DNA from 4 places in the Rhizobium sp. S96 genome. Region 3 is predicted to be linked to each of the others. Evidence: predicted binding sites of a transcription regulator. Region 3 holds the regulator's gene; each other region holds the start of a gene.
What was found. Region 3 encodes PhoB, which activates phosphate uptake and scavenging genes when phosphate is short. Its sites were predicted from a motif close to TGTCATNNANCTGTCAT; they were not measured.
Positions count from the first base shown of each region.

Region 1: the regulator PhoB is predicted to act here: its motif matches at 4,750-4,766, upstream of QTL94_RS13575 (DUF2794 domain-containing protein).
Region 2: the regulator PhoB is predicted to act here: its motif matches at 5,412-5,428, upstream of phoA (alkaline phosphatase).
Region 4: the regulator PhoB is predicted to act here: its motif matches at 1,799-1,815, upstream of QTL94_RS20225 (DUF1045 domain-containing protein).

Region 1 covers NZ_JAUDRY010000010.1:285,876-293,850, reverse strand. The annotation lists gene QTL94_RS13595 (ABC transporter ATP-binding protein) at 1-208, shown strand, start outside; gene QTL94_RS13590 (ABC transporter permease) at 205-2,748, shown strand; gene QTL94_RS13585 (Bax inhibitor-1/YccA family protein) at 2,930-3,658, shown strand; gene QTL94_RS13580 (GNAT family N-acetyltransferase) at 3,764-4,321, shown strand; gene QTL94_RS13575 (DUF2794 domain-containing protein) at 4,328-4,726, opposite strand; gene QTL94_RS13570 (DUF1223 domain-containing protein) at 5,080-5,817, opposite strand; gene acnA (aconitate hydratase AcnA) at 6,057-7,975, opposite strand, start outside.
Region 2 covers NZ_JAUDRY010000011.1:7-7,981, reverse strand. The annotation lists gene QTL94_RS14600 (FUSC family protein) at 1-761, shown strand, start outside; gene QTL94_RS14595 (RNA methyltransferase) at 821-1,651, shown strand; gene murI (glutamate racemase) at 1,632-2,435, shown strand; gene QTL94_RS14585 (MFS transporter) at 2,535-3,710, shown strand; gene QTL94_RS14580 (ATP-binding protein) at 3,807-5,321, shown strand; gene phoA (alkaline phosphatase) at 5,493-6,950, shown strand; gene rpsD (30S ribosomal protein S4) at 7,206-7,823, shown strand.
Region 3 covers NZ_JAUDRY010000003.1:275,544-283,518, forward strand. The annotation lists gene QTL94_RS02350 (aspartate aminotransferase family protein) at 1-1,156, opposite strand, end outside; gene QTL94_RS02355 (GcrA family cell cycle regulator) at 1,578-2,114, shown strand; gene QTL94_RS02360 (aspartate/glutamate racemase family protein) at 2,271-2,921, shown strand; gene phoB (phosphate regulon transcriptional regulator PhoB) at 2,993-3,676, opposite strand; gene phoU (phosphate signaling complex protein PhoU) at 3,713-4,426, opposite strand; gene pstB (phosphate ABC transporter ATP-binding protein PstB) at 4,470-5,285, opposite strand; gene pstA (phosphate ABC transporter permease PstA) at 5,300-6,619, opposite strand; gene pstC (phosphate ABC transporter permease subunit PstC) at 6,616-7,975, opposite strand, start outside.
Region 4 covers NZ_JAUDRY010000025.1:4,959-12,933, forward strand. The annotation lists gene puuE (allantoinase PuuE) at 1-906, opposite strand, end outside; gene QTL94_RS20225 (DUF1045 domain-containing protein) at 1,005-1,727, opposite strand; gene QTL94_RS20230 (NAD(P)/FAD-dependent oxidoreductase) at 1,838-3,016, opposite strand; gene mnmC2 (tRNA (5-methylaminomethyl-2-thiouridine)(34)-methyltransferase MnmC2) at 3,015-3,731, shown strand; gene QTL94_RS20240 (sigma-70 family RNA polymerase sigma factor) at 3,748-4,602, opposite strand; gene QTL94_RS20245 (putative quinol monooxygenase) at 4,673-4,978, opposite strand; gene QTL94_RS20250 (response regulator) at 5,071-7,975, opposite strand, start outside.

The sequences.
Region 1 (7,975 bases), on a different contig from region 3:
CGACGAGCCGACCGGAAATCTGGATGCAGATACCGGTCGCCAGATCGCAGACCTGTTGTTTTCAAAGCAGACCGAGCGGGGCATGACCTTGTTGCTGGTCACCCACGACGCCTCGCTTGCGCGGCGCTGCATGCGCCAGATACGCGTGCGCTCCGGTCAGATCGAAGGCGACGACGCCGCCGTGCGCAACGAGGCGGCAATTGCATGAGGCTTGTCACTCCGCGTGCTTCCCTCGCCTTCCGGCTGGCGCTCCGCGAGCTACGCGGGGGCCTTAAAGGCTTTTACATCTTCCTCGCGTGCATCGCGCTGGGGACCGCGGCGATCGCCGCCGTCAACTCCGTCTCGCAGTCCATCACCGACACGATCTCGACGCGTGGCCAGGAGTTGTTGGCCGCCGACGTACGTTTCGAGCTCAATAACCGAGAAGCGACAGAGCAGGAAATAGGATTCCTGCAGGGCCTTGGAAAAGTTTCCATATCATCGGGGCTGCGATCCATGGCACGCAAGCCCGACGGCAGCGACCAGGCCCTCGTCGAGGTCAAGGCTGTAGACGGTGCCTACCCGCTCTATGGCACCTTCGAATCCGAGCCTAACTATTCGCTCCCTCGGCTTCTTGCCGACCAAAGCGGCACCTACGGCGCCGTCGCCGCGCCTTTGCTGCTGGAACGCCTCGGCCTCTCCGTCGGGGATGAAATCCTGCTTGGCAACGTCATTCTCAACATCACCGGAACAGTGAAGACCGAACCGGACTCCATTTCGGAAGGCTTCGGCTTCGCGCCACGACTGCTCGTCAGTCGGGAGGCGTTGAAAGCCTCGGGCCTTATCCAGACGGGAAGCCTTGTCGAGAATGTCTATAAGATACGCCTGGACAACCCGAGCGACACGCCGACGATTACCGACAAAGCCACCAAGGAATTCCCCTCTGCCGGCTGGTCGATCCGAACCAGCGACCGGGCCGCGCCGTCGCTGACCGATAATGTCGAGCGATTTTCGCAGTTCCTGACGCTGGTTGGCCTGACCGCACTGATCGTCGGCGGCGTAGGCGTCGCGAATGCGGTGCGCGCCTTCCTGGATTCCAAGCGGACCACGATCGCAACGTTCAAATGCCTTGGCGCCCCGGCGTCCACCGTTGTTCTGATCTATCTTTTTCAGATCGGCCTGATCGCGCTCGCAGGCATCGTCGCCGGCTTGGTGGTCGGGGCACTGGCCCCGATGTTGGCGGCGCAGTTCCTGGCGCGGTTTCTCCCGGTTTCGACCGAACCGACGCTCTATCCCGTGGCTCTCTCGCTGGCGGTCCTGTTTGGCATCCTGACCACGCTTGCCTTTGCAATCATGCCGCTCGGACACGCCCGCGAGGTTCCGGCAACGGCCCTTTTCCGCGAGCAGGGTTTCGAGGCCCGCAAACTCCCGTCGTGGCCTTACATCCTGCTGGCTGCTGCGTTCCTTGCGGCTCTTGCCGGTCTGGCGATCGTAACAGCGTATGATCGCTTCATCGCCGTTGTCTTTATCGGCGCCATCGCGTTCGCCTTCGTGGTGCTGCGCCTGGTGGCCGCCGGCATCGCATGGCTGGCGCGTCGGAGCCCCCGCGTGAATTCGCCTGCCCTTCGGCTGGCAATCGGCAACATTCATCGGCCCGGTGCATTGACGCCATCGGTCGTGCTTTCGCTCGGCCTGGGACTCGCCCTGCTCGTCACGCTTACACTGATCGATAGCAACATGCGCCGGCAATTGACCGGGCGCATGGCCGATGGCGCACCCAACTTCTTCTTCGTCGACATCCAGGGCTCCGAAGTCGAGAATTTCCGAAATCTGGTCAAAACCACGGCCCCGGAGGGGAAACTTGTCGAAGTCCCGATGCTGCGCGGTCGCATCCTTGCGTTCAATGGCGAAGACGTCGCCAAACGGAAAGTCCCGCCCGCGGGGCAATGGGTCCTGCGCGGCGATCGCGGCATCACCTATGCGGAAACCCTGCCGGAGAACGCCTCTCTGACGGAAGGCACCTGGTGGCCGAAAGACTATACCGGTGAGCCGCTGGTATCCTTCTCAAACGAGGAAGCCAAGGAACTGGGCCTGAAGATCGGCGACACGGTGACGGTCAACGTGCTTGGCCGCAACATCACCGCGCGGATAGCCAACCTGCGCAAGGTCGAGTGGGAATCCCTGTCGATCAATTTCGTTATGGTCTTCTCGCCGAATACCTTCCGGGGTGCTCCGCACGCCTGGCTCGCGACGCTGACCGACCCGTCGGCGACCGCGCCCGAGGAGGCGGCGATCCTTAAATCCGTCACCAATACCTATCCGACCATCACCAGCGTCCGCGTGAAGGACGCGATCGATATCATCAACACGCTGGTCGCTCAGCTTGCGACCGCCATCCGCGCCGCCGCATCGGTGGCCCTGATCGCCTCGGTGCTGGTTCTCGCCGGAGCGCTCGCCGCTGGAAACCGTGCGCGCACCCACGACGCCGTCGTGCTCAAAACCCTTGGCGCGACGCGAAGGATGCTGATCCGCGCCTTTTGCTACGAATATCTGATGCTTGGCGCCGCGACGGCGGTTTTCGCGCTCCTCGCCGGCGGTGTCGCCGCCTGGTACATTCTCTCCCGCATCATGCACATACCGTCGCACTTCCTGCCCGGCGTTGCCGGCGTCACACTGATTACCGCGCTGATCCTCACCGTCGGCATCGGTCTGGTTGGCACCTGGCGCATCCTCGGCCAGAAGGCAGCACCCGTTTTGCGCGAGCTGTGACTTGAAGATGAAGAGAAATTCGCTTCACCTTACTGCGATTTAACCCGATCGCGGGTTGCAAGGCCCTTGTTTGCGAAGGACGAAGGGCTCATATTGTGGGCAGGCATGCTGGAGCTCCGCAGCGGCGCCCGGGTCGACAACCCCGACACCGTGTTCACATCGGAGCTTGTAAGAGGAAACTATGGCTGACCTTCGTAACTACCAAAGCCGCGTGCAAACCGGCGAGATGATCGATCAGGGCCTGCGCAGCTACATGCTCAAGGTCTACAACCTGATGGCACTCGGTCTGGCGATCACTGGTTTGGCCGCCTACTTCGCATTCACGTTCGCCGTCTCCGATGGCCAGCTGACCGCCTTCGGCGCAGCAATCTACACGAGCCCGCTGAAGTGGATCGTGATTTTTGCTCCGCTCGCAATGGTGTTCTTCCTGAGCTTTAGGATCAATAGCATGAGCGTATCCGCCGCGCAGACGACCTTCGCGGTCTATGCAGCGCTGGTTGGATTGTCGCTCTCGTCGGTCTTCCTGATCTACACGGGCCAGAGCGTCGTTCAGACCTTCTTCGTCACGGCCGCCTCCTTCGGCGCGCTGTCGATCTATGGCTACTCGACCAAGCGCGATCTGTCGGCGATGGGTTCGTTCCTGATCATGGGTCTTTTCGGCCTGATCATCGCCTCGATCGTCAACATCTTCCTGGCATCGTCTGCCATGCAGTTTGCGATCTCGGTGATCGGTGTCCTGATCTTCGCAGGCCTGACCGCCTACGATACTCAGCGCATCAAGGAAATGTACTACGAAGCCGACGACGCAGCCGTGTCGGGCCGCAAGGCCATCATGGGCGCCCTGACGCTCTACCTCGACTTCATCAACCTCTTCATGTTCCTCCTGCAGTTCATGGGCAACCGCAAGTAAGAGGAATGAACAATCGGAAAAGGCGGCTTCGGCCGCCTTTTTTGTTGCGCGACGTTCCGGCGAATGATCTGAAGTCTCGTCTTCATCAATTGCCGGCCTGTTCGAATGCCTGTTTCCATCCGCGACGTATCACCTTCCGATCTCGGTGCTGTGACCGCCATCTACAGCGAGGCCGTGCTGAATGGCGTCGCAAGTTACGAAATAGCTCCACCGACAGAGGCGGAGATGGCAGCACGGTTCTCGGCGATCACCGGTCAGCATTATCCCTACATTGCAGCAGTCGATGAGGCGGACAGCTTGCTGGGCTACGCCTACGCATCGGCATTTCGCACGCGCCCTGCCTATCGATGGATGGTCGAGGATTCGATCTATCTGGCCCCTGAGGCGCGTGGGCGCGGAATCGGCAAGATGCTTCTGGAGGAGATCGTGAAGCGGTGCGCAGCGCTTGGTTTTCGCCAGATGACCGCGGTGATCGGTGGCGCCCACCCGGCCTCTATTACGCTCCACAAGGCGGTGGGCTTCCAGGAAGCAGGCCTGCTCAAGGGTACAGGCTACAAGCACGGACGTTGGCTGGATACGATGATCATGCAGCGCGTCCTTGGCGACGGCACGGCATCAGAACCTGACCTGGATGCTTACCCCGGCAGTCTCTTCAGGGAGTGAGCGCCCTCACGTCTCAACGAGCTTGAGGGTCTTGTTGAAGACCTTCAGAACCTGCGGCAGCTCGTGTCCGCGCTTCAGAATGACGCCGTGCGTGTTGACCACCGAGAACGCGCCCTGCTTTGCGGCCAGCTTCGGGTTCTTCTCGATACGGAAAAGCGGCATCTCGCCGGAACGCTTGAACACCGAAAAGACCGCGCGGTCCTTCAGGTGGTCGATCGCATAGTCCCGCCATTCGCCTTCACCGACCATCCGGCCGTAGATCCAAAGGATCGCATCGAGTTCGCGGCGATGAAAGGTGACCGGAAGCGGATCCTTGCTCTGCTTGTATTCCTTGAGATCCACGATTGGGGAACTGCTGTCGGCTGTCCGGCTCTCGCCGTGCCGCAAATCCGGCTGATCTGTCATCAGGTCTCCCAGGGCCTCCGCTTGTGACAGGAGAATGACAGTTTGCCTTAGCGTTTACAAATTGCAAGCGGCCGGCCGGTCACATTAAGCATACTCTGTGCAATCTCCCGAGCGCCGTAATTCAGTCAAAACAGCGCCTCATTTGCAAGGGAAATTCCCCCCAACGCGCTGCGGGTCATCAAGATTCGCTGCAAAATCAACACTGCGCATCGCCTCACCTGATTCGAAGGCAATGTGAAAGTTTGGCGCCAGCGCGCCAAAGGGCCCGGCTGACCGTATCGACCTTAACCCCAGCCCCGAATACGATCAGCCGGGCCGCCCCGTTTTCCACCTGCCAAAGCAGGTGAAACTCTTCAGATGTTCTTGCCAGCCATGATGACCGTCGCGCCAAGAATTGCCGACGGCGTTCCATCCACGGTAGAAGACTGTAGAAGAATCGCGCAACCTTCAAGATCAGGCTTCTGCATGACATTGGCGGGTAGCGTCAAGCTCGTTTCCTTGCCATCCCACATACCGACCGTTTCAACGTCGGTCACGCTGTTCAGATAGGCAATTTTCTGGCCGCTGTTTTCGCCCTTTTCGACATCGATCGTCTTCTCGCGATCGAAATAGACCATCACGACGTTTGCTTTGCCTGGCCCGGCGCCGATCTTGATCTCCAGCTCATCATCTTTGATGCGAGCGTTGACAGGCACCGTCAGGCCTTTGCCTTCAGTGACAAAGCCATCGAGCTTGCTGGTAATGCCGTTGAGATCGGCGCCCGCCACATGATCACGACCGTTGACCACGACCTGCGGCGTATAGACGTTGCTGCGCCCCATCGTGCGCGCATAGCCATACTGACGTTCGGTGTTTTCCTTCGAGCTCAGGGTATCGGCCCAGCCGAGATAATTCCAGTAGTCGACGTGATAGGCGAGCGCAATCACGTCGCCGCGCTCTACCAGCTTGCGGAAAGCGGCATCAGCCGGCGGACAGGATGAGCATCCCTGAGCGGTAAAGAGCTCGACAACGCCTTTCGGCGCATCTTGCGCAAAAAGCGGACCCCCAAGGGCCACGCCTGCAATCAGCGAAATCAAAAACCGCGCGGACATTCACCTGCACCTTTTTCTTCAGCACCTGACAGTCCAGCCAAATGACTGCAGGTTCCGATTTATGAACGTAGAGATAGTCGCTCCCGATCCAAACGGAAAGTCACGAACGGGTGAGACGGGGCTCCTGCAAGCAACGCCGAAACACATCGTCGTGAGCCGCGCGGTCAATACCGCCAGCGCAAGCAAAAGCCGCCGGAAATCTCTCTCCGGCGGCCATTATCACTGATAGCAGTTAAAAATCAGGCGGCGAGGTCGCGAAGAACCGTCTGCAGGATGCCGCCGTTGTTGAGGTAGATGACCTCGTCAAGCGTATCGACGCGCGACAGCAGCGGCACTTCCTTCACGGAACCGTCGCCGTAGGTGATCTTGGCGATCTTCTTCTCGCGCGGCTTGATGTTCTCGAGACCTTCGATGGTGACGATCTCGTCGCCCTTCAGTCCGAGGCTTGCCCAGGTCGTTCCCTCTTCGAAGACGAAGGGGATGACGCCCATGCCGACCAGGTTCGAGCGGTGGATACGCTCGAAGGACTGCGCGATCACGGCCTTGACGCCGAGCAGGTTGGTGCCCTTCGCTGCCCAGTCGCGGGACGAGCCGTTGCCGTACTCGACACCTGCGAAGATGACGAGCGGAACGCCTTCGCCCTTGTACTGCATGGCCGCGTCGTAGATCGATTCCTCTTCCTTCGACGGGTAATGGATGGTGTAGCCACCTTCCTTGCCGTTCGGGCCGAGCATGTGGTTGCGAATGCGGATGTTGGCGAAGGTGCCGCGCATCATCACTTCATGGTTGCCGCGACGCGTGCCGTACTGGTTGAAGTCGGCAACACCGACATTGTTCTCGAGCAGGTAAGCACCGGCCGGAGACGCAGCCTTGATCGAACCGGCCGGCGAAATGTGGTCGGTGGTGATCTTGTCGCCGAAGAGGCCGAGAACGCGCGCACCCTTGATGTCGGAAATGCCCGAGCCGGTCTTGCCCATGCCCACGAAGTAAGGCGGGTTCTGCACGTAGGTCGACTTGTCGTCCCAGGCGTAGGTCTGCCCGGCCGGCACGTTGACGGCCTGCCAGTTTTCGTCGCCCTTGAAGACGTCGGCGTACTTCGTTTCGTAAAGTTCGCGGGTGACGTACTTCTGGATGAACTCCTGCACTTCGTGCGAGGTCGGCCAGATGTCCTTGAGATAGACCGGGTTGCCGTTCTGGTCTTCGCCGATCGGCTCCTTGGTCAGGTCCTTCTGGACCGTACCAGCAAGCGCATAGGCGACGACGAGCGGCGGCGAGGCCAGGTAGTTCGCCTGAACGTCCGGCGAGATACGGCCTTCGAAGTTGCGGTTGCCCGACAGGACACCCGAAACGATCAGGCCTTTGTCGTTGATCGTCTTCGAGATCGGCGCCGGCAGCGGACCGGAGTTGCCGATGCAGGTCGTGCAGCCGAAGCCGACGAGGTTGAAGCCGAGCTTGTCGAGATCGGCCTGCAGGCCGGACTTCGCCAGATATTCACCGACGACCTGAGATCCTGGTGCCAGCGAGGTCTTCACCCACGGCTTAGTCTTCAGGCCCTTGGCAACGGCGTTGCGAGCGAGAAGGCCTGCGGCGATCAGAACCGACGGGTTCGAGGTGTTGGTGCAGGAGGTGATGGCAGCGATCGCCACGTCGCCGTGGCCGAGATCGAAGTCGGTGCCGTCGACCGCATAGCGGTTCGACAACTGGCCGGGCTTCTTGTAATCGGCATCCATCGAGCCGGCGAAACCGGACGCGATGTTCTCGAGCGGGATGCGACCTTCCGGACGCTTCGGGCCGGCCATGGCGGGCACGACGTCGCCGAGATCGAGTTCCAGCGTGTCGGTGAAGACGAGGTCGGAGCCGTCGCCTTCGCGCCACATGCCCTGAGCCTTGGAGTAGGCTTCAACCAGCGCAATGCGTTCCTTGGTGCGGCCCGACATGTTGAGGTAGTTGATGGTTTCGCCGTCAACCGGGAAGAAGCCGCAGGTCGCGCCGTATTCCGGACCCATGTTGCCGATGGTCGCGCGGTCGGCGAGCGGCATGTTGTCCATGCCAGGGCCGAAGAATTCGACGAACTTGGAGACAACGCCCTTCTTGCGCAGCATCTGCACGACCATCAGCACGAGGTCGGTCGCCGTGACGCCTTCCTTGAGCTTGCCGG
Region 2 (7,975 bases), on a different contig from region 3:
AGCGGTCGGTGGGTACGCTCTTCGGAATCTCGATCGGGTTGGGGCTTGCGACATTGCTCAACGAGCAGATGGCTGCTGCCCTCGTGGTCACCGGCATCTCGATCTTCCTGGCGTTCTACTTCCTGCAGACCTCCTACGCGACGATGACATTTTTCGTTTCGATCGCGCTCTGCCTGGTCTACGGGATGATCGGCTCCCTGACGGTCGATCTGCTCTTGTTGCGCATCGAAGAAACCGCTCTTGGTGCTGCAGCCGGAACCCTGGTGGCATTCCTGGTCTTTCCAGCGCGCACCCGCGGCGCGCTGGACGTGGTACTCGCCAAGTGGTATGCGGCGCTTCAGGAGATGCTCGCCGCAGCCTCGGCGGGTGAACCGTCAAACGCCCTGATCGTCCGGTCGCAGAAGCTCGACGCAGCCTACCGTGATCTGACGGCTGCCGCTCGGCCCCTGGGATCTACGTGGTCCATTGTCACCAAGCCGGGACATATCCGCCAAACGCTGGCAATTTTCCTGGCGGCAACCTACTGGGCAAGGATCATGGCGAAGAACCATGATGCGGCGGCTGCCGGGGCGGATGGTCAGGCGTTGATCGACGCCGATCTGGCCCGGATAACGACTGTCGCCAAGCGCGGGTCCGAATGCTTCTTCGTCGACAGCAGGAACCATAGCGGTGGGCGGCATTTGCCGCTGTCAAATGCGGGTGCGCGGCTCGGGGCCGAAATGATCGGGGTGACGCTCGATCGACTTTATCCCGACGCTTAAGTCTTGCCGTTTGGGGTGGTCTTGGCTATTCCCGCGCATAGCAAAAGGATCGAGACTTCATGGCAGGCACGAATAGCGAGCGGCAACTTCTGACGGAAGGTCCCGTCATCATTCTGGTCGAACCGCAGATGGGCGAGAACATCGGGATGGTGGCGCGCGCCATGGCGAATTTCGGGCTCTCCGAACTGAGGCTCGTCAACCCGCGCGACGGGTGGCCGAACGAGAAGGCGCAGGCCGCCGCCTCTAAGGCCGACCATGTGATCGAGGGCACGAAGGTCTTCGATACGCTTGAGGAGGCGATTGCCGACCTGAACTTCGTCTACGCGACGACGGCGCGCGAGCGCGACGGCTTCAAGCCCGTGCGCTCGCCGGTCGTTGCTGCGCAAACGCTGCGGGCGCGTTTTGCAGCGGGCGAGGGCACCGGCATCCTTTTTGGGCGCGAACGCTGGGGGCTCTCCAACGAGGAGGTGGCGCTGGCCGACGAGATCGTGACCTTCCCGGTCAATCCCGCCTTTGCCTCGCTCAACATCGCCCAGGCAGTACTCCTGATGTCCTATGAATGGATGAAATCGGGCATGGAGGATCTTGGCAGCGTTCCCTTCCAGGCGATGTCGCAGACACAATCCACGAAGGAACAGTTGCACGGGCTCTACGATCAGTTGGAAGAAGCGCTGGAAGCGCGCAATTATTTCCATCCGCCCGCGAAAAAGCCGAAAATGATCGACAACCTCCGCGCAGTCCTTTCCCGCCGCGCCTTCACGGAGCAGGAAATCAGCGTGATGCGCGGTGTTATTTCCTCCCTCGACCGTTTCTCGCGGCAATATCCGCGCGGGAGCCGGGCGCCCGCAGATGTCAAGGAACGCCTGAGCGATGACAACAGCGACGAATGAGCTGAAACCCGTCCTGGTTTTTGATTCAGGGATCGGCGGGCTGACGGTGCTGCGTGAGGCGCGCGTATTGATGCCCGAGCGCGGTTTCATCTATGTCGCCGACGACGCCGGGTTTCCCTACGGCGGCTGGGAAGAGCAGGCGCTGAAAGAGCGCGTCATCGAACTCTTCGCACGGCTGCTCAAGGAGCATGATCCGGAGGTCTGCATCATCGCCTGCAATACGGCGTTCACGCTGGTTGGCGCCGACCTGAGGGCAGCCTTCCCACAGATGACCTTTGTCGGCACGGTGCCTGCGATCAAGCCTGCGGCCGAACGGACGCGGTCGGGTCTGGTTTCGGTGCTGGCGACGCCGGGAACGGTCAAACGAGCCTATACGCGTGATCTGATCCAGTCCTTTGCCCAGCAGTGCCACGTGCGCCTTGTCGGGTCGGAAAATCTGGCGCGCATGGCGGAGGCTTATATCCGCGGCGAAACGGTTTCGGACGAGGGTGTGCTCATGGAGATCGACGCCTGCTTCGTCGAGCAGGATAGCCGGAAGACCGATATAGTCGTGCTCGCCTGCACGCACTACCCCTTCATGGCAAACGTCTTCCGGCGTCTTGCGCCGTGGCCTGTCGACTGGCTCGACCCGGCGGAAGCGATTGCCCGGCGTGCGCGAAGCCTCGTGCCGCAGGTTGCCGACGCCGTTCATCCGGACAATTTCGACTATGCCTTCTTCACGTCAGGAAACCCGGATTTTCCGACGAAGCGGCTGATGCAGGGTTTCGGCCTGAGCACCCGCTGACGGGGCGATTTGCGCTTTCTTTCGACGGACTGATCACGCAAGCTTGCCGACGGGGAATCGCCTGCCGTTGTCACTGGTGGGCGAACAAAGGGATGTGCGATGCCGCTTCAAAGACTTGTCATGTTGATCTTCTTCCTGCAGCCGATCGCCTTCGGCAGCTGGTTGCCACGCATCCCCGATATTCAGGCAAGGCTTGGTCTCGGACCGGCCGATCTCGCCATCGCTTTGCTCGGCATGCCGGTCGGCATCCTCCTAACGCTGCCCTTCGCCGGCCGGTTCGTATCCCGGATCGGCGGGCGCGCCACGGTCATCTATGGCTTCGCGGTGTTTCTGGCCGTCGTTGCGCTTCCGGCCTTTGCGGACAGCATCGTGACGCTGTTCGCGGCCCTGGCCGTCGTCGGGGTTGCGCTCTCGACGCTTGAACTCGGCCTCAATGTGGAGGCCGATCGCGCCGAGAAGATCACGGGCCTAGTGATCATGAGCCGATGCCATGGTTTCTGGAGCCTCGGCATCATGGCGGGTAGCCTGATTGGCGCTGGCGCGGTGGCCCTCCAATTGCCGGCACAATGGTCCATCGCGGTCGTTGCATTGCTGGTGCTGCCGGTGGCGCTTGCTGCAAGCGTTCGCCTGCCGGCGGATGCTACGGCCCCGGCTGCAGTCTCCGAGGGGGCTCGCGCGCCGTTCAAGCTGCCGAGCGTTGCGCTTCTCGGAATCTGCGCCTTCACCTTCGGGATCACGATGACGGAAGGGGCGATCGCCGACTGGTCGGCGGTCTACCTGAAAGAGGTTCTGTTGGCCGGCGGAGCCGTGACGGGTCTCGGCTATTCCATCTTTGCCTGCCTTGTCGCCGCAGGGCGGTTCGGTGGCGACCATATGAAAGCGCGGTTCGGTGCGGTTGCCATCTCCCGGGTTTGCGGTTGCGCAGCGTTGCTTGGCATGCTGATCGTCCTGCTCGCTCCAAACACGTTGACGGCGCTCGTAGGCTTTGCGGCGATAGGCTTTGGCGTGTCGGTGGGCTTCCCGCTGGCGGTCACCGCAGCGGCAAGCCTGACGGACCGGCCTGCTGCGGCCAGTGTCGCCATTCTGTCGTTCATGGCGCTTCTCGGCTTCCTGATCGGTCCGCCGCTGATCGGCTTTGCCGGTGAGCTCTGGGGATTGAGGGTTGGCTTGGCGGTTCTCCTTGTGCCGCTGGCTGTGAGCCTCGCATTTACCCGGATGCTTGCTCCGAGCGCGGAAAAAGGGCAGGCGGATATTCTTGCGGATAAAGCGGCGTAAGCGCTTGCTGATTGGCTGTGGGTTTTGTCGAAGAGCGGGAGCATCATTCGACGAATCTGTTAGAGAGTGATGTTGCTATCGTAAGGGGAATTGGACTTGCAGGTTGGTATCGATATGGGAACGGCGTCCGGCGGAAATCCGGCCACGCTCGATATCGAGGAGCTTCTGGCGACCCGTCTGCTCGTACAGGGTAACTCCGGCTCCGGGAAATCGCACCTTCTGCGCCGTCTGCTTGAGCAATCCGCTCAATGGGTGCAGCAGATCATCATCGACCCCGAGGGCGATTTCGTCACGCTGAGCGACAAGTTCGGGCACGTCGTCATCGACGGTGAGCGGACCGAGGCGGAGCTTGCCGGCATTGCCAACCGCATTCGCCAGCATCGTGTTTCCTGCGTGCTGACGCTGGAAGGTCTCGACATCGAGCAGCAGATGCGTGCGGCGGCGGCCTTCCTCAACGGCATGTTCGATGCCGACCGTGAATACTGGTATCCTGTACTCGTCGTTGTCGACGAGGCGCAGATGTTTGCGCCGTCCGTCGGCGGCGATGTGTCCGAGGACGCCCGCAAGATGTCGCTTGGCGCTATGACCAACCTGATGTGCCGTGGACGTAAGCGCGGACTGGCGGGCGTCATTGCCACGCAGCGGCTTGCCAAGCTCGCCAAGAACGTTGCGGCGGAAGCCTCGAACTTCCTGATGGGGCGAACCTTCCTCGATATCGACATGGCCCGCGCCGCCGACCTTCTCGGTATGGACCGGCGCCAGGCCGAAATGTTCCGCGATCTCAAGCGCGGCAATTTCGTCGCCCTTGGACCGGCTCTTTCACGCCGCCCGTTGCCGATCCAGATCGGCATGGTCGAGACGTCGGCGCGCTCGTCGAGCCCGAAGCTGATGCCGTTGCCGGATGCGCCGCAGGACGTCGAAGACCTGATTTTCACGCCCGATCCCGAAGAGTTTCAGCGCCCGCTCGTGCGGCGCGCGGCGCCTGCGCCGCGGCCGACCACCGATATTCTGGCGGAGCTGTCACGGTCCGCGCCCGCGGCGGTGTCCCAGCCTTCGGAGCCACGCGTGAGCCAGCCAGAGGTGTCCGCCGAGGAGCGGGAGGAGCGGCTTGCGGCCGTTCTCAACGAAATTCTTGATGATCCGGGGTCGGCTTTCCGCACGGATTCCGTGCTTTATCAGGAGTTCCTCGTGCGCGTGCGCATGCGCCGCGTTCCCGGCCCGCCGATGTCGATGGCGGAGTTTCGGCGTCGCGTCGCGATCTCCCGGTCGGGTGTCGATGCCGCCACGGCGGAGACCGAAACCTGGGCAACGGCGCTTTCGCTGTCCTCAGGCGTGACCGATGACCTGCAGGGCGTCTTCCTGATGCTGGCAAAGGCTGCCGTCTGCGGCGAGCCGTGCCCTTCGGATGCGCGGATTGCCCGAGCTTACGGGACACATTCGGCGCGTCGTGCGAGGCGTCTGCTGGGCTACTTCGAGGAGCAGGGCACGGTCGTCGTCCATACGGATTTTTCCGGCAAGCGGATCGTCGCGTTCCCTGACATGAACTGCCAGACCGCTCCGGGCGATGCGAACGCCCCTGATAGCGACGACCTGCGTCCCGCCGCTGAATAGTATCTACCAGACTGCTATATCTAGGTGAGGGGTGTGGACCACACGTCCCCGACCCAGATCACTCGCGTTACGCGCGAAAAAAACTGACTTTGTCATATGTGCTTCATGCCGGCGGGGGATAAGGCGCGCGCACCCTCCGGGGTGGTGCGTATTGTCAAAGGAGATTTAGCCATGCAGACCAAACTTCGTTATCACTTGCCGCAGGTCATTGCCGCCGTCTTGCTTGCAACCGTCGCGATCCAGCCGAGCCGCGCTGACGAAGCTGCCGGCAAGCTTCTCGAGCGCGCTGCAAGCGGCGAGCTGAGCGCACCTGCGGGCGCACGCCGCCTCTCCGGCGACATTACCGAAGCGTTCCGCGGCGCGATCGTCGATGGTCGTCCGAAGAATGTGATCCTGCTCATCGGCGACGGCATGGGCGATTCCGAGATCACCATTGCGCGCAACTATGCCGTTGGCGCCGGCCAGTATTTCAAGGGTATCGACGCCCTGCCGATCACCGGCCAGTACACGCACTATTCGCTCGACAAGAAGACCGGGAAGCCGACCTACGTCACGGACTCGGCTGCCTCAGGCACGGCTTGGGCAACAGGCGTGAAGAGCTATAATGGCGCGATCGGCGTCGATATTCATGAGGCAGCGCACGAGACGCTGCTGGAGAAGGCAAAGGCTGCCGGCCTCGGCACTGGAAACGTCTCGACGGCGGAATTGCAGGATGCAACGCCAGCCGTGCAGATCGCCCACGTGACGCAGCGCAAGTGCTACGGCCCGGAAGCCACTTCCGAGAAGTGCGCCAGCAACGCGCTTGAAAACGGCGGCAAGGGCTCGATCACCGAGCAGCTTCTGAATGCGCGTGCCGATGTAACGCTCGGCGGCGGTGCCAAGAGCTTCGGCGAGACCGCGAAGGCCGGCGAATGGAAGGACAAGACCCTGCGCCAGCAGGCCGAAGAGCGTGGCTACAAGCTCGTCTCCAATCTTGATGAATTGCAGACCGTGAAGCAGGCCAACAACGATGCGCCGGTGCTCGGTCTCTTCGCGGACGGCAACATGCCTGTTCGCTGGGAAGGTCCGAAGGCGAGCCACTACGGCAACGTCGAGAAGGAGCCGGTCGTCTGCAAGCCGAACGAGAAGCGTACAGCCGCTACGCCGACGCTGGCTCAGATGACCGCCAAGGCGATCGAACTGCTGCGCACCAATGAGAAGGGCTTCTTCCTGCAGGTCGAAGGCGCTTCGATCGACAAGCAGGACCACGCCGCTAACCCGTGTGGTCAGATTGGTGAGACGGTCGATCTCGACGAAGCCGTCCAGGAAGCGCTGAAGTTCGCGCAGGAAGCCGGCGATACGCTCGTGATCGTTACGGCAGACCACGCCCATGCCAGCCAGATCGTCGATGCCGATACCAAGGCACCGGGCCTGACGGAAGCTCTGATGACCAAGGATGGCGCGGTTATGGCCGTCAGCTACGGCAACTCGGATGACGAGAACGACCAGGGCCACACCGGCGCGCAGCTGCGCATTGCCGCCTACGGCCCGCGCGCGGCCAATGTCAGCGGTCTTACGGATCAGACGGATCTGTTCTACACCATCAGCGATGCGCTGGGCCTGAAGACCGAAACGGTCGGCATGAAGTAAGCCGGACGCAGCTCGAAAATCGAGCGGCTTTGGGTGGTCGGCGTGGAACGTCATTGACATTCCAGCGACTTACCCCTAAAGACCGAGCCAGCACGGGGCAGCGATGTCCCGTGTTTCATTTGACATGTCCCGTGGATCTTTCCAGTTCGCGTAACCGGAAAATCCTGTCGGGCCTCCCAAAAGGGGCCAAAGGAGGGCGTGTTTCCTTCGAGCGGTTTGGTAACAAGCCGCCGTAACACTCTGAAAGGAAATACGATGAGCAAGCGCGAATCGTCCAAGTACAAAATTGACCGCCGTATGGGCGAAAACATCTGGGGCCGTCCTAAGTCCCCGGTGAACCGCCGCGAATACGGCCCGGGCCAGCACGGCCAGCGTCGCAAGGGCAAGCTTTCGGACTTCGGTGTGCAGCTGCGCGCCAAGCAGAAGCTCAAGGGTTACTACGGTGACCTGCGCGAGAAGCAGTTCCGCGCGATCTTCGCTGAAGCCGACCGCCGCAAGGGCGACACTTCGGAAAACCTCATCGGTCTTCTGGAATCCCGCCTGGACGCGATCGTCTACCGCGCCAAGTTCGTTCCGACCGTCTTCGCTGCTCGCCAGTTCGTCAACCACGGCCACGTGACTGTGAACGGCGTTCGCGTCAACATCGGTTCTTACCGTTGCAAGGCCGGCGACGTCATCGAAGTTCGTCAGAAGTCGAAGCAGCTCGTTTCGGTTCTCGAATCGGTGTCCCTGGCTGAACGTGATGTTCCTGAGTACATCGAAGTCGACCACAACAAGATGGTTGCTACCTTCGCTCGTGTACCGGCTCTCAGCGACGTTCCGTACGCTGTTGTCATGGAACCGCACCTGGTGGTCGAATTCTATTCGCGTTAATCAGCGCGAGGCGTTTTCGCATACGGAAAAGCCGCCTCTCGAGGCGGCTTTTTTGTTGTAAGCAAAATAAACCTCCACCTTCGGTGGAGGACTGGACGTGTTCTACATTGTGATTGAGAGACCTCCGTGCTTGGACCGTTATGCTGGCCGAG
Region 3 (7,975 bases):
CACGCTCCAGTCGGGCGAGGCCTTCTCGGGCTTCATCGGCGGTGACCACCAGCGGCGGGAGAAGACGAATGACATTGTCGCCGGCGGGGATCGCCAGCAGTTGCGCTGCGCGGATCGCCTGCAGCAATTCAGACGATGGCACGGCGGCCTTGACGCCGAGCATCAGCCCTTCGCCACGAACATCCTCGATGACGTCGGGATAGCGATCCTTGAGCGAGGCGAGCCCCTGGCGGAACACCAGCGAGACGTCACGCACATGCTGCAGGAAGCCGTCTTCGAGAATAACGTCTAACACGGCATTGCCGACCGCCATGGCGAGCGGATTGCCGCCGTAGGTCGAGCCGTGAGTACCGGCCTTCATACCAGACGCCGCCTCAGCAGTCGCCAGGCAGGCGCCGAGCGGGAAGCCGCCACCGATGCCCTTGGCGACAGCCATGATGTCAGGCGTCACACCCGACCACTCATGCGCAAAAAGCTTGCCCGTGCGTCCGACACCGCTCTGAACCTCGTCGAGGATCAGCAGCAGGCCGTTTTCATCGCAGATCTGGCGCAGCGCCTTCATGAATTCTGTGGTCGCGGGACGGATGCCGCCCTCGCCCTGAACGGGCTCGATCAGGATGGCTGCCGTTTCCGCTGTGATCGCGGCCTTCACCGCTTCGACATCGCCGAACGTCACCTGGTCGAAGCCCGGCGCCTTGGGGCCAAAGCCTTCCAGGTACTTTTCCTGTCCGCCGGCGGCGATGGTTGCCAGTGTCCGGCCGTGGAATGCGCCTTCGAAGGTGATGATATGGAAACGCTCGGGGTGCCCCTTGGAGAACTGGTAGCGGCGCGCCGTCTTGATCGCGCACTCGAGTGCCTCTGCGCCGGAATTGGTGAAGAACACCTTGTCCGCGAAGGTCGCCTGCGTCAGGCGCTTTGCGAATGTTTCCTGGCCCGGGATTTCATAGATGTTGGACAGGTGCCAGACCTTGTCTGCCTGCGCCTTCAGCGCACCAACGACATGGGGATGCCCATGACCAACCGAGGTCACGGCAACGCCGGCACCAAAATCAAGATATCGCTCGCCAGTTTCAGTGATCAGCCACACGCCCTCTCCTCGCTCGAACCGCAAAGGGGCACGAGAGTAGGTATCATAAAGCGGCGCGGCTTCAGCCATGGCGCGATCTCCTGTCATTGGCTACATCGGACTCCGGCTAAAAAGGGGGTCCAGAAAATTAAAAATGCCGCCTTTCGGCGGCAAGCAGCACTATTTACTTTTCGCACTGCAATGTCAACAAAACTGAGGTTTTAGTGCATGCGTCAAGCTGGCAATCAGGGCGCCTAAATCTATCAACAATTAATGTTGCATAAATGACTCTCCGCCCCAGCAAGTTGGGGAAAACTTGAAATTCGATTCTCCGCGATTCAACCGACTCTTGTCACGGAGTCAGCCTCACACTAGGTTAAAACTCAATTACTAGACTGCATGCGGCGGAACTAGTCACCAAAATCGAGCAAGCGTTTCTTGCCTCGGACACGTCCGGGGCAACGGTGAAGGATTCTGCCTACACCAACGCTAATAAGGCGGAGACAGGGGCATGAACTGGACAGACGAGCGCGTTGAAAAACTGAAGAAGCTGTGGTCCGAAGGCCTGAGCGCCAGCCAGATCGCGGCACAACTTGGCGGTGTAAGCCGCAATGCCGTCATTGGCAAAGTTCACCGCTTGAGCCTGCCGGGCCGGGCCAAGGCCGGCGGCACGTCGACGGCGACAAGAACGCCGAAGCGCGCCACGTCGGCACCACGCGCTCCGAATTATGCATCCCGGATCACCGCCACCCGCACCGTCACCCGCCAGCAGGGCGCGACGATGCTGAAGGAAGAGATCGACATCGATGCGATCGAAGAAGTCAGCTACCGTCCTGCTGCCAACGTGGTCGTACCGATCTCGCGCCGCCTTGGCCTGACGGAACTCACGGAACGCACCTGCAAGTGGCCGGTCGGCGATCCGCTGAAGGACGACTTTCACTTCTGCGGCTGTGAATCCCCGGATTCCTCGCCTTACTGCACCTATCACCAGCGCATGGCATACCAGCCGGTGAACGAGCGCCGGAAGGCTGCAAACCGGGTCGCTTGATCCGGAAGCCGGATAAGGAATGCAAAACGGGCCTTCGCGGGCCCGTTTTTTGTTGACTGCGCAACGCGGACAGCGCTCGCATGCCATACCGGGCGCGCTGCGTTTCTGTAGGGGGATGCGTGTTGCGTTCGGCGTTCGCGCGCACTGGAGCATGCGGTGAAAATATCCTGCCTACATACGGCCGACAGCAACATTGCTGTATTCGAGGCCGCGGCACGAGAGATCGGCCTCGCCGAGGGAACGCTTGCCCATACGGTCCGGCCCGATCTGCTCGCAGACGCCGAACGCTCGGGTGGGCTCACCCGTGACATTGCTCATGAAACCGCTTCGCTGTTGCGATCGCTCGGTCGAACGGCTGATGCCGTTATCCTCACATGCTCGACCCTTGGGCCGTCGGTGGACGCATTGGGCGACACCGTGTCCATTCCCACCCTTCGCGTCGACGCTGCCTTGGCGGAACAGGCAGTTCAGGCTGGAGGCCGGGTCGTCGTTCTTTGCGCGGTTCAAACCACCGTGGAACCAACGGCGCAACTCTTCGCCACGGCAGCCGAGGCAACGCAAACGGCGTTCGAAGTGCGCTTGGTGCCGGGGGCATGGAATCTCTTCAAGGCCGGCAATCGTGATGGATATCTGGCGGTCATTGCCGAGGCGGCAGATGCCGCTTACCGCGAGGGGGCCGCGGCCGTTGCTCTCGCCCAGGCGTCGATGGCGGGCGCTGCCGATCTGGTCAAGGATGGTCCCAAACCCCTTAGCAGTCCAGCGGCGGGCCTGGCCGCCGCTGTGGCAAGCGTTTCGCGAGACGCCTGACACCGGCGGCTCGTTCCCTATGCCCGCAGGACGCCCCCAGCGGCCCGCTCTGCTGGCGGCTCGATGGAAGCCTAGGCTTCCATTGAGTATCCGGCGCCGCGAACGGTACGGATCACATCCTGCATGTTGGAGAAGTTCAGCGCCTTGCGCAGACGCCCGACATGGACGTCGACGGTCCGTTCGTCGACATAGATGTCGTGGCCCCAGACGCCGTCCAGAAGCTGCGAACGCGAGAAGACCCGGCCTGGCGAGGCCATGAGGAATTCCAGCAGGCGGAATTCCGTGGGCCCCAGGCGGACTTCGCGGCTCTTGCGATGAACGCGGTGGGTTTCGCGATCGAGTTCGATATCGCCGCACTTGAGGAGCGACGAGAGAACTTCCGGCTTGGCGCGGCGCAGCATCGCCTTGACGCGGGCAACCAGCTCGGGTGTCGAGAACGGCTTGACCACGTAATCGTCGGCGCCGGTGGACAGGCCGCGAACGCGTTCGCTCTCCTCGCCACGGGCCGTCAACATGATGATCGGCAGACGTTCGGTTTCCGGCCGCATGCGCAGGCGACGGCAGAGCTCGATGCCGGACACGCCAGGCAGCATCCAATCGAGGATCAGAAGGTCGGGCGTGCGCTCCTGCAGCCGGATCTCGGCCTCGTCGCCGCGCAGGATGGTGTCGACCTCGAAGCCTTCGGCCTCAAGGTTATAGCGAAGAAGCACGCTCAGGGCCTCTTCGTCTTCAACGACAGCTACTTTAGGTATCATTCGTTTCGGTCTCCTGGGGGCGCGGTCGCGGAACGATTATTCAGTGACTGCGCCGACGGTGTTGGCGGTATCGTCCTTCGGACGTTCGCCTTCCGGCTGGGCACCGGTGGCCATGTAGTAGATGGTTTCGGCAATGTTGGTCGCATGGTCGCCGATGCGCTCGATGTTCTTGGCGCAGAAGAGAAGATGCGTGCAGCTGGTGATGTTGCGCGGATCTTCCATCATGTAGGTGAGCAGCTCGCGAAACAGCGAGGTGTACATCGCGTCGATTTCCTCGTCGCGCTCACGGATCGACTTGGCGCGGTCCGCAGCACGGCTCGTGTAAACGTCGAGAACTTCCTTGAGCTGGACAAGCGCCAGCTCCGAGAGGTGCTCGAGGCCGCGAGCGAGCTTGCGGGGAACGCCGCTGCTCTGCACGGCGATGACGCGCTTTGCAGTGTTCTTGCCAAGATCGCCAACGCGCTCGAGGTCGGCCGCGATGCGGATCGAACCCATGATTTCGCGAAGGTCGGCGGCCATGGGCTGACGACGTGCAATGGTGATGATCGCCTTGTCGCCGATCTCGCGCTCGGCGTGGTCGAGGATCACGTCGTCGGAAATGACCTTCTGGGCCAGCGCCGTGTCGCCGTTCACCAGGGCGCGGACAGCGTCTGAAACCATCTGTTCTGCAAGACCGCCCATTTCCGAAATACGGCGGGACAGGAACTTCAGGTCGTCGTCGTAGGCGGAATAGATATGTGTCGATGCCATGGGGCTTATCCTTGAATGTCCTGAGGGTTACCGTTGCCGGAGATCAACCGAAGCGGCCCATGATGTAGTCCTGGGTGCGCGGGTCATCCGGGTTGGTGAACATCTTGTCTGTGTCGTTTTCCTCGACGAGGTTGCCGAGGTGGAACATGGCGGTACGCTGCGAAACGCGAGCCGCCTGCTGCATCGAGTGTGTGACGATGACGATGGTGTAGCTTTCGCGCAGTTCGTGGATGAGCTCCTCGACCTTGGCGGTGGCGATCGGGTCAAGCGCGGAGCACGGCTCGTCCATCAGGATGACTTCAGGGCTGACCGCAACGGCGCGAGCAATGCAAAGGCGCTGCTGCTGACCGCCGGAGAGGCCGGTGCCGGACTCGTGAACGCGATCCTTCACTTCGTTCCACAGGCCGGCACGCTGCAGGCTGTGTTCGACGATCTGGTCCATGTCAGCCTTGCTCTTTGCGAGGCCGTGGATACGCGGGCCGTAAGCGACGTTCTCGTAGATCGTCTTCGGGAACGGGTTCGGCTTCTGGAACACCATGCCGACACGGGCGCGCAGTTCGACCACGTCGATATCCGGATCGTAGATATCATCGCCGTCGAGCGTGATCTTGCCGGTGACGCGGCAATTGTCGATCGTGTCGTTCATGCGGTTCAGGCTGCGCAGGAACGTGGACTTGCCGCAACCGGACGGGCCGATGAGCGCCGTCACGGTATTTTCGCGGATGTTCAGCTTGACGTCGAAGAGCGCGCGCTTCTCGCCGTAGTAAACCGATACGTCCTGGCCAATCATTTTATACGGAATGGTATTCATCTTCTGGTCCAGCGCTTTCTCGACTGCTGCTTCCGTCAACATGTTCATGATGTTTACTCCGTTTACCAGCGGCGCTCAAAGCGACGACGCAGAAGGATAGCTCCGAGGTTCATGACGATCAGGAACAGGAGCAGGACGATGATGGCGCCGGAGGTGCGCTCGACAAAAGCGCGCTCGGCTTCGTTGGCCCACATGTAGACCTGCACGGGCAGTGCCGTGGAAGGATCCATGGGGGTGGCCGGTGCATTGGCGACGAAGGCGACCATGCCGATCAAAAGCAGCGGTGCGGTTTCGCCGAGCGCATGGGCCAGGCCGATGATGGTGCCGGTCAAGATGCCAGGCATTGCCAGCGGCAGGACATGGTGGAACACCATCTGCATCTTAGAGGCACCGAGACCAAGGGCTGCCGCGCGGATCGACGGCGGCACGGCGCGCAGCGCGGCGCGGGTCGCAATGATGATCGTCGGCAACGTCATCAGCGTCAGCACCAGACCACCGACCAGCGACGCGGAGCGCGGCAGGCCTGCGAAGTTGATGAAGACGGCGAGGCCGAGCAGGCCGTAGACGATCGAGGGAACGGCCGCGAGGTTGTTGATGTTGACCTCGATCAGGTCGGTCAGCTTGTTCTTCGGCGCGAATTCTTCGAGGTAGATCGAAGCGGCGACACCGATCGGCAGCGCAAGAACGAGAACGATCAGCATCAGATAGAGCGAGCCGATCAGAGCAACGCCGAGGCCGGCTGCCTCAGGACGGCTCGAGTTGCCATTGACGAAGAGGCCGGTGTTGAACTGCTTGTGCAGGGTGCCGCTTGCCGTGAGCTGCTGCATCCAGCCAACCTGCTTGTCGTTCACCTTGCGGTTCTTCTCGTCGACCTTGAGATCGATCTGGCCCTTGTTGGCAGAGTCGATGTTGGCGTCGGCCAGCAGCGTGACATTGACCGTCTTGCCGATCAGCGACGGATCAGCCACCACCATGTCGCGGAGAACGATCGGAGCGCCCTTGGAGATCATTGCCGAAGCGTCGCGCACGTCAGGGCGGCTGGAGGCATTGATCCCGAGCGTCTTGATCATCGCATCGCGGATCAGGACGGGATAGTTCGCGGCCACCAGCACCGACGGATCGGTGGCGCGCTTGTTATTGGGGTCCAGCGTCTTTTCGCTGAACTCGATCGGCAGCGTGATCGCCGTCTGCAGGAAGGACGTGTAGCCCTTGCTGATTACGGTGGTCAGCAGGATCGCGAGGAAGATCAGGCCGAAGGAGATGGCGGCGATGCCGTAGGCCTGGAACCGACGCTCGGCGGCGTAGCGGCGCTTGATGCCGATATCGCGGCGAGCCGGTGCCTTGGAGACGATTGCGCCTGCGGGGGAAACAATATCCGTCATTCGTACTGCTCCCGGTATTTGCGCACGATGTAGAGCGCGTAGATGTTGAGGCAAAGCGTGATGAAGAACAGCGTGATGCCGAGCGCGAAGGCAACCAGCGTCTGCGGAGAGGTGAACTCAAGGTCGCCTGTCAGCTGGTTGACGATCTTGACCGTCACTGTCGTCATCGGCTCGAAGGGGTTGATCTGGATGCGGGCGGCAACACCGGCCGCAAGCACGACGATCATGGTCTCGCCGATGGCGCGCGAGGCGGTCATCAGAAGAGCGCCGACGATACCCGGCAGGGCGGCAGGGAGAACGACCTTCTTGATCGTTTCCGAACGCGTGGCGCCGAGGCCGAGAGAACCGTCACGCAGAGCGCGCGGCACGGCGGTGATGATGTCGTCGGACAGCGAGGAAACGTACGGGATCAGCATGATGCCCATGACGATACCGGCGGTCAGAACGCTCTGCGCCTGGATGAAATTGGTATAGTTACCGGTCAGAAGGCCGTTCACCTGCGAGGAGAGGTCGCGCAGGAAGGGACCAACGGTGACGAGGGCGAAGAAGCCGTAGACGATGGTCGGGATACCAGCCAACACTTCGAGAAGCGGCTTGGCCAGCGAGCGAACCTTGGGAGCCGCATATTCCGCCATGTAGATCGCGGCAAACAGGCCGACCGGAACAGCTACCAGCATGGCCACGAAACCGATATAGAGCGTGCCGAGCAGCAGCGGGATCAGGCCGAACTGACCGAAGGACGAGCTGCCGGCGCCAGCAAAGCGCGGATCCCAGACAGTGCCAAAGAAGAAGTCGGCGGCCGGAACGGCCGCGAAGAAGTGGGCGGCCTCGGACAGCATCGACAATACGATGCCGATGGTCGTGAGGATCGCGATCGACGATGCCAGCAGCAGGCCCCAGAGCATGACGCGCTCGACACGGTTGCGAGCACGGAAGCGAGGTGCGACCTCGCGCAGGGCGTAGAAACCGCCGGCAACGGCCAGGACCAGAACGATCGCGGTCATCACGGCGCGGCTGGCGCCACTTTCCGCGTTCAGCTTCTGGGCGGCTTCGATCATGTAAGGCTGCGGTTCGCCGGCGAGCGGAACACCCTTTGCGGCGAGCTTCGCCTGAAGGCCTGCCGGATCGCTGGCACCCGCGCCGATTTCCTCCTGCGTCAACGCCGGCAGACCGCGAGCAATCGCGCTGACCATGCCGTAGTTCAGGTTCTGCTGGGCCGCAGGCTGAGCCTTGATGTCATCTGGGAACCCGCCGCGGACGGACGATTCGATGATGGATGGGCTGATGGCGAGCCAGGCGCACAGGACGATCAACGCCGGCAGGATCGCCCAGATGGCGGCATAGGCGCCATAGTAA
Region 4 (7,975 bases), on a different contig from region 3:
ATGGTGCTGACGCCAGTGCTCAGCGATCTCGATCCGCCGCGGGATCCATACCTTGTCGTGCTTCAGCACATATTCCATGAAGCGCTTGAGAGCCGCTGCACGCCCGGGACGCCCGACCAGTCTGCAGTGCAGGCCGACAGACATCATCTTCGGACTGCCTTCCTTGCCTTCCTCATAGAGCGTGTCGAAAGCGTCCTTCAGGTAGGTGAAGAACTGATCGCCCGCGTTGAACCCCTGCGGCGTTGCAAACCGCATGTCGTTGGTTTCGAGCGTGTAGGGGATGATCAGGAAGGGCTTGTCATCCACGCCCTTCACCCAGTAGGGCAGATCGTCGGCATAAGAGTCCGACGAATAAAGGAAACCGCCCTCTTCCTGCACCAGCCGCAACGTGTTGTCCGACGGCTTGCCCTGGTACATGCCGTAGGGACGCTCACCCGTCAGCTCGGTGTGCAGGCGCACGGCTTCCTGAATGTGCTTGCGCTCGAGATCTTCGGCGAAATCCTTGTATTCCAACCAGCGGTAGCCATGGCTGGCGATTTCCCAGCCCGCTTCCTTCATCGCCGCGACGGCTTCCGGATTGCGCGCCATCGCCAGCGTTACGCCGTAGACGGTCGCCGAAACCTTCAGATCCGTGAACATGCGCCACAACCGCCAGAAGCCTGCGCGCGAGCCGTACTCGTAGATCGATTCCATGTTCAGGTTGCGCTGGTTTGGCCACGCGGCAGCACCGACGATTTCCGACAGCAGGTTTTCGGAGGCCGGATCACCATCGAGGATCGAGCTTTCGCCACCCTCCTCGTAGTTGATGACGAACTGAACGGCGACACGGGCGTCGCCCGGCCACTTCGGATCGGGCGTATTGCGTCCGTAGCCGACGAGATTGCGCGGATAAGTCTCGGATACCATGAAATCACCTTCTGAAAGTCGGGCGAACGGTAGCATCCGGGCAGCGAATGTCGAGACGGAAAGTACGCAACAGAGTTTTGCCTTTACGGCACAACCCCTTAGGCGGGGACCGCGATGCGCTCCCGGCGCGCGCTGACCTTCCCCATCGGATGCAGCGAATGCACCCGGAACGGCCCACCATTGCCCTCCTCGAACAGCAGTGCGACATTCGAGACCTTCACCGGCTCGACGAGCACCTGATCGAAGACCCCACGCAAAGCCTGCTCGATGCGCGGCATGTCCTGCTGGCTGACCGGCCCGGTCAGCGGCATGTGAAACCTGAACTCGTCCATGACATGCGGACATCCCCAGCGATGCAGGTTGGCAAATTGCGCGGCCGAGAGACCATCGGGATCGCAGCGCTCGATATCGGCATCGCTGAGCGGCGCACGAAAATGGTCGAACTGCTGCACGATCGCCGAGGCGAGATAGTGGATGTGCTCGCAAGGCAGCGACGGAACAAGGCTGTAGAAGGCGGCCGTGCGCGCGACTTCGAGCTGGCGGATGTGAAACGGCGTCAGCGTGCCGCAAAACCGCATCAGATCGCGCAAAAGTTGAGCTTCTGAAACATCCGGCGCAAGCCGGAACGGCGCCTTCAGGATACCGTGAAATCCGTAGCGCCTGGGCACCGCGGTATGGAACGCAATTTCGTGGATGCTGAGGCCGCGAATTGCCGTGGGCTCGACCATGTCGCCCGAGAACACGTTTCGCCCAAGCCAGTTTGCGGCGGCATGCGACAAGGGATCGCTTGCAGCGGGTGTGAAACAAATGGCGTAGCGCATGCGGTTCCTCCGTCGGAAACTGGCGCGCCGCTCCACAGCGCTGCCATTGCGCATGCAGATAGGTGATTTGCATGACAGAATAACGAAAGGCAGCAAACGCTAATTCACGTTTAGCGTGAAGCGACCTGAATATGGCTGGCGAAATGGAAGCTTTCGGGCAGCTCGAACGACGGCTTGCGCCCCGCAACCCCACTGACAACAGATTCTGCCAGACGGTGGGCAAGGCCGAAGCTCACCTTGAAGCCGCCGGTCAGGGCGAGCAGCCGTTCATGGTCGGGATGCGGCCCCACCATCGGATCGCGATCGATTGCCTTGGGGCGCAAGCCCGCCCAACGCTCGACCACCGGTGCGTCCGCCAGAATCGGAACGAGCTCCCGCGCGCTGGCCAGCAGAGCATCCAGTTGAGCGTCCGTGGCGTAGGGATCGCTGAAACGGTTCTCGCTCGTGCTGCCGATGGCGACATGGCCACCCTCGTGGGCAACAACATAGAGCCCGTCGCGGAAAATCGTCGGCAGCGACGGATCGACATCGGCTTTCAGCAAGGCCGCCTGCCCCTTGACGGCTTGCCCCAAGGGTTGCGTCAATCGATCGGTGAATCGGCCGAGCAAAGGAAAAGAGCTGTGGCCGCCGGCGACGATACAATGACTGAAGGCAATATCTCCGGCTTCCGTGACCGCGACATTACGCGTGAGGTCGATATCCGCCAGGGCGTTGTTCTCGATGACCCGCACATACTTCGCGTCACGCAGGAATGCGGCCAGCGCGGCCACCAGCGCGCGCGGCGCCACTCGGCCGGCAAGCGTGTCATGCACGAAACCACCTTCGACGTCTCCCGCTTCCAGCCAACCGCCAACGGGCGGGGCATCAAGGACATGCCAGTGAAAACGGCGGGCGCCGGCGTGCCACTGACGCTCGGCATCGGCGCTATGGCCGAGAGCGATATTGCGCAGGTGCGGCTTCGGCAGAGGTATGAGACGCCCGGAGCGCCGGTAACCTGCGGAACGACCGGTCGCACTCTCGATTGCCGCGATTTCCGTCTCCAGCGACACCAGCGCATCGAACTGGAATTGCTTCTTGGCGTTCCATTTGTCCGGCATGTGCGGCATCAGCGCGCCCAGCAATCCGCCGCTCGCGCCATGGCCGAGTTGCCCGGCGTCGATCAGGATCGTCTCGATGCCAAGACGCTCGGCATGAACGGCGGCCCAAAGGCCCATTATCCCGCCGCCGACGATTAGCAGCGCTGCAGACGATTGACCCGAAGGCAAGGCCGGACTATCGGCTGTTGGCATGGCAGATACGGATCCCGATCAGATTGGCAAAACAAACCAGCCGCTTGAATGGCGCGACGGCGATATGCCCTATTCGCCGGCCTTTGGCGACCATTTTTATTGCCAGACCGACGGCCGGCTCGAATGCGGCCATGTCTTCCTGGCAGGCAATGGCTTGCCCGAGCGCTGGCAGAACCACGCCTCGTTCCTGATCGGCGAGCTGGGATTCGGCACCGGCCTGAATTTCGCAGAGACCTGGCGGCAGTGGAAGCAGCACCGTGTTGGTGGCCAGCACCTGCATTTCATGTCGTTCGAACTCTACCCCATGCAGGGCGACGAGATCGATCGCGCATTGTCGCACTGGAGCGAGATCGATATCGAGCGCCGCGCTCTGGTCGCGGCCTGGCCGACAACGCCGGAAGGCACCGTTCGGCTGGAACTGGATGACCAGACCACGCTCAGCGTGGTGTGCGGTCAAGCAATTGATGGCGTGGCAGCCGCCGCCCCTGAATTCGACGCGTGGTACCTGGATGGGTTCGCGCCGTCGCGCAACGCCGACATGTGGTCGCAGGAGTTGATGCAGCTGGTCTGCGCCAAGACAAGGCTCGGCGGCAGCTTCGCCACCTATGCCGCGGCAGGCTTCGTCAGGCGCAACCTGATTGCGGCAGGCTTTGCCGTCTCGCGTCGCAGCGGATTCGCCGGCAAGCGCGAGATGCTGTGTGGCGTGAAGTCCTAGAGCCTGCCGCCTCACTTCAAGCGGTTTGGCCCCAATGGGTCGTCTCGGTGGCATAGGGTGCGAAGAGGAAGTCGCGGATCGCGGCGATCTCGCCACCCCGCCAATCGATGACGACAAAATGCGAGGGATGCGAAGGCTCGGTGCTGTCGAACACCAGCATGACCGGGTGCCCATCGACAACGCCATTTGAGAAACGCCATTTGGACTCGGCGGCATACCGCGTGAAGTAGACGCCGATCTTCTCGCGCCCCTCCAGTTTGAGCCGGTTCACCAGATCGAGCTTCACGTCGTCCGCCAATAGCGCACGAATGGCATCAAAATCTCCCCGCTGAAACAGCTGCACATAGGCCCTCATTTTCCTAAGGTCGGCCTCGGACAACAGCGGCAGCCGAACGTCTCCCGGCATTTCCGCAAGATACTTCAGCATCTTCCGTCCTCGCTGGAGCGCCGATTTGGCCGCCGCCGGTGTGCAATCCGCAATCTCGGCAACCTCCTCCACCGAGTGGCCAAGCACATCCTTCAGGATGACCGCGCAGCGCTGGAGTTCAGGCAGCTGCAGAAAGGTGCGAAAACCAACGGCGAGTACGTCAGCCTCAGGCATGGGACGATCTTCGATATCGTCGGTCAGCGGAACGACCACCTGACGCCTTCCACGGCGGAGGTGATCGATACAGGTGTTGTGGGCGATGCGCAGCAGCCATACTTCGAGGTTGTCGACCTCCGTCCCCTCCCTGTGCGCCCGCAGGGCCTTGACGAGCGTATCCTGAACGGCATCCTCGCCGTCCAGGACAGAACCGGTAATCCGTGCGCAATAGCGGTGCAGGCGCGGCCTCAGCGCTTGAAGGCTGTCTTCGAACTCCTGATCAGTCATGCATCAAACCTCACAGGACAATCCCCATTCGCCAGTCCGAAGGTTACACCGGTCCCTTTCACGGCTCCCCTCAGCAGCCCCGTTCGAACACGAGTTCGCCAACCGTCGACTCGAAGTTCGCCAGTTCCCGGATCTTGGGGAAATAGGCGACCATGCGAGCATCGCTCCGCATGGCTTGCACGGCAGCCGGCGTCTCCCATTCGGAATAGATGACAACGCCGGTGCCGTCTTTGGAAGCAATCAGCCGGCTGCCCCTCCAGCCGTCGAGGCTGCGGATAACCGTTTCAATGTTGTGCTCCAGCATCGATATCAGCTCTTTCTGGCGGGTCGGATCAACCTTCAGCGTGTTGACGAGAACAACGGAATTGTCTGCCATTTGAATGTCTCCTCTCATGTGGACATACAAAAGACGAAGCGTGGACGGGAAACGGATCGCAGTGTCACGATTTCTTTTTTGCAGGCCAGCGCCTAGCTTGCCGCACCGCCGACCTGCTGCGCACCATTGCCGAGCCACAGGCTGATCTTTTCCTCGAGAAGCTCGGGGCTGATCGGCTTCGACATGTAGTCGTCCATGCCGGCGTCGAGGCAAAGCTCCCGGTCGCTTTCCAGCGCATGCGCCGTGACACCGACGATCGGGACGCGGTGTCCCTGCCCTCGTTCCATCGACCGGATACGGCGCGTCGCGTCGTGACCGTTCATGACGGGCATCGAGACGTCCATCATGATGATGCGCGGCGTGTATTTCTCCCAGGCCTCGACTGCCTCCTGGCCATTGTTGACGACAAGAAACTTGAGGCCCGTGGCCTGCAGGATCTGCGTGAACACGATCTGGTTGACGTCGTTATCCTCGGCGACCAGCACATCAATAAACGATGCCGCGGGCTCCGGTTCCGCCTGCAGCGAAGCGTCTGGCTCCGGCAGCGCCGGCGCCTCCAAAATCTGCCGGATGCTGCCGTCGGCGGTCGCAAGGCGGATCCTGTTGACCCGCACCACCTCGACGATCGTATTGCGAAGCACATTTGCCCGCGCCGGCTTCATCAGATGGGCTTGACCGTTGAGTGCCGCAAACTCCTTTTCCGTACCCGAGATATCCATCGAAGTCAGGAAGATGATCGGTAGCTCGTTGAACCGATCGTCAGTGCGCAGCTTTCGCGCGATATCCGCGCCGTTCATACCGGGAATTTGGTAGTCGAGAACGATAGCGTCGATCCCGACGCCGAATTCATGGGCTCCCTCAAGGATCTCCAGCGCCTCAATGCCATTTTCGGCAGCGGCGCTGTCAAAGCCCCAGAGAGCCAGTTGCTCGGTCAATATCTGGCGGTTCACCGCATTGTCGTCCACGACGAGAATGTGCGCGCCCTTGACGTTGATCGGCAGCGGCTTCGGATCGATCCTGGCTGCGGCAACGGTAAACGGCAGGCTGACCGTGAAAACCGATCCTTGCCCCAGCTTGCTTTCGACATCGATATAGCCGCCGAACAGATCGACGAGACCAGCCGTGATGGCAAGCCCCAGGCCCGTTCCTTCATGACGCCGCGTCGAAGAGGAATCGATCTGCGAAAACTTCCCGAAAATGGAATCGAGACGGTCCTGCGGCATGCCGATGCCGGTATCCTCGATGCGGATCCTTGCCATGATCTCGTCCGCAGCGCCGACGGTGTGGCTAATATCGACAAGCACATGGCCACGCTCGGTAAACTTGACGGCGTTGCCGACAAGATTGGTAACGATCTGGCGAAAGCGACCGGCATCGCCGATGATGGCGGCCGGCAGGTCCGGTGCCGCCCTCACCAGAAGTTCGATCCCCTTTTCCGCGGCAAGCGACGATAGCAGCGTCACCACGTCCTCGATCGCCTCGACTGCATCGAAGGTCATCCTTCGAAGTGTCATCTGCCCGGAGTCGATCTTGGAGAAATCGAGGATGTCGTTGATGATGGTCATCAGCGCATTGCCGGATTTCACGATGATGTCGACGAAGGTCTTCTGGCGGGTATCGAGATTGGTCTTGGCCAACAGTTCCGCCATGCCGAGCACGCCATTCATGGGTGTACGGATTTCATGGCTCATGTTCGCGAGGAATTCGGATTTCACCCTGTCGGCCGCCTCGGCTCGCGCCAACAGCAGCTGCAGCTCCTCTTCGCGGCTCTTGGTGGCCGTTATGTCGGTAAAGAGCGCGACCCAGTGCCGTCGCTCGCTGACGGCGACCTCCATCTGAACCCAGCGGCCATCGGACACGCGAAACATCACCGAGACCGGCTGCCCCTCGACAAGGCTCTTGCGTAGCCCATCGACCAGAACGGCCGGATCATCCGCGAAATCGCCGCGCGCAGCGCAGAATGTGAAGAGCTCGCTCCAGTCCCGTCCGGCATCGAGATAGTCGTCCGGAATATCGAGCATCCCGGCGAGCGCATCGTTGCCCAGCAGGATCTTGCCGTCCTGGATGATCAACAGTCCCTGCGACATCGCCTGCGTCGCATCCTGCATCAGTTCCCCAAGGCTCTCCAGGGCTTCGCGAGCCGCGTGGATTTCCTTTTCGTGCAGGCGGATAGCCGAAATATCGGCGTAGGTGAGAAGAATGCGCCCTCTCGATATCCGTCGGCTATCGACGATGAGAGATGTGCTGCTCCAATTGATCTCGGCAGCCGGCGATTGCTCTTCCGCACGGAACTGTGTGACGCGCCGTTCGAACATCTCCTCGGCAGTCACTCCCTGCCCGTAGCGGCCAAGCGCGTGATTATACTCGACGAGTTCCCGGAAAGAACGATTGTCGAAGCTGCCCTGCGGCAGATCCGAGATGTCGTAGAATGCCGCGTTGCCATAAAGGATCGTCAGATCATCCTCGAGAATGAGAACGCCGACCGGCAGGGAGTTCAGGATACTGGCGATGTCGCGGTGCAGAACCTCCGACTGGGCCTGTGCCGCAATCAGCTCCTGCTCGCGCCCCTTCAGCAGCGAGACGTCGGAGAAGGAACCGACGACATAGCGCTTGCCTTCGCTCCCTTCGACGCGATTGATACGGGCAAGCACGGGATAGAGCTTGCCGCCGGCACCGGGTAGCAGGCTCTCGACCTCAGTCGCTTCGCCGCTTTCCAGGACGGCGACATTACCGCGGCGAATGACATCTCCCGCATGATCGCCGAATATTTCCTGCTCGGTTTTTCCGAGAACGTCGGCGCGCGATTGACCCGTGAAGATCTCGTAGCACTGGTTTGCATAGACGAGCCGGTGCTCCTCGTCGCGAACGAAGGCCGCGACCGGCAGCGCCTCCATGATCGCGCGCAACAGCCCGACCTCTGAGGCTTCGTCGCCAATGCGCGTCTGCGGGCTGCCCGCTACGCGCGCTGCGCCTCTATGCTGCGTCTCAAAGAGGCCG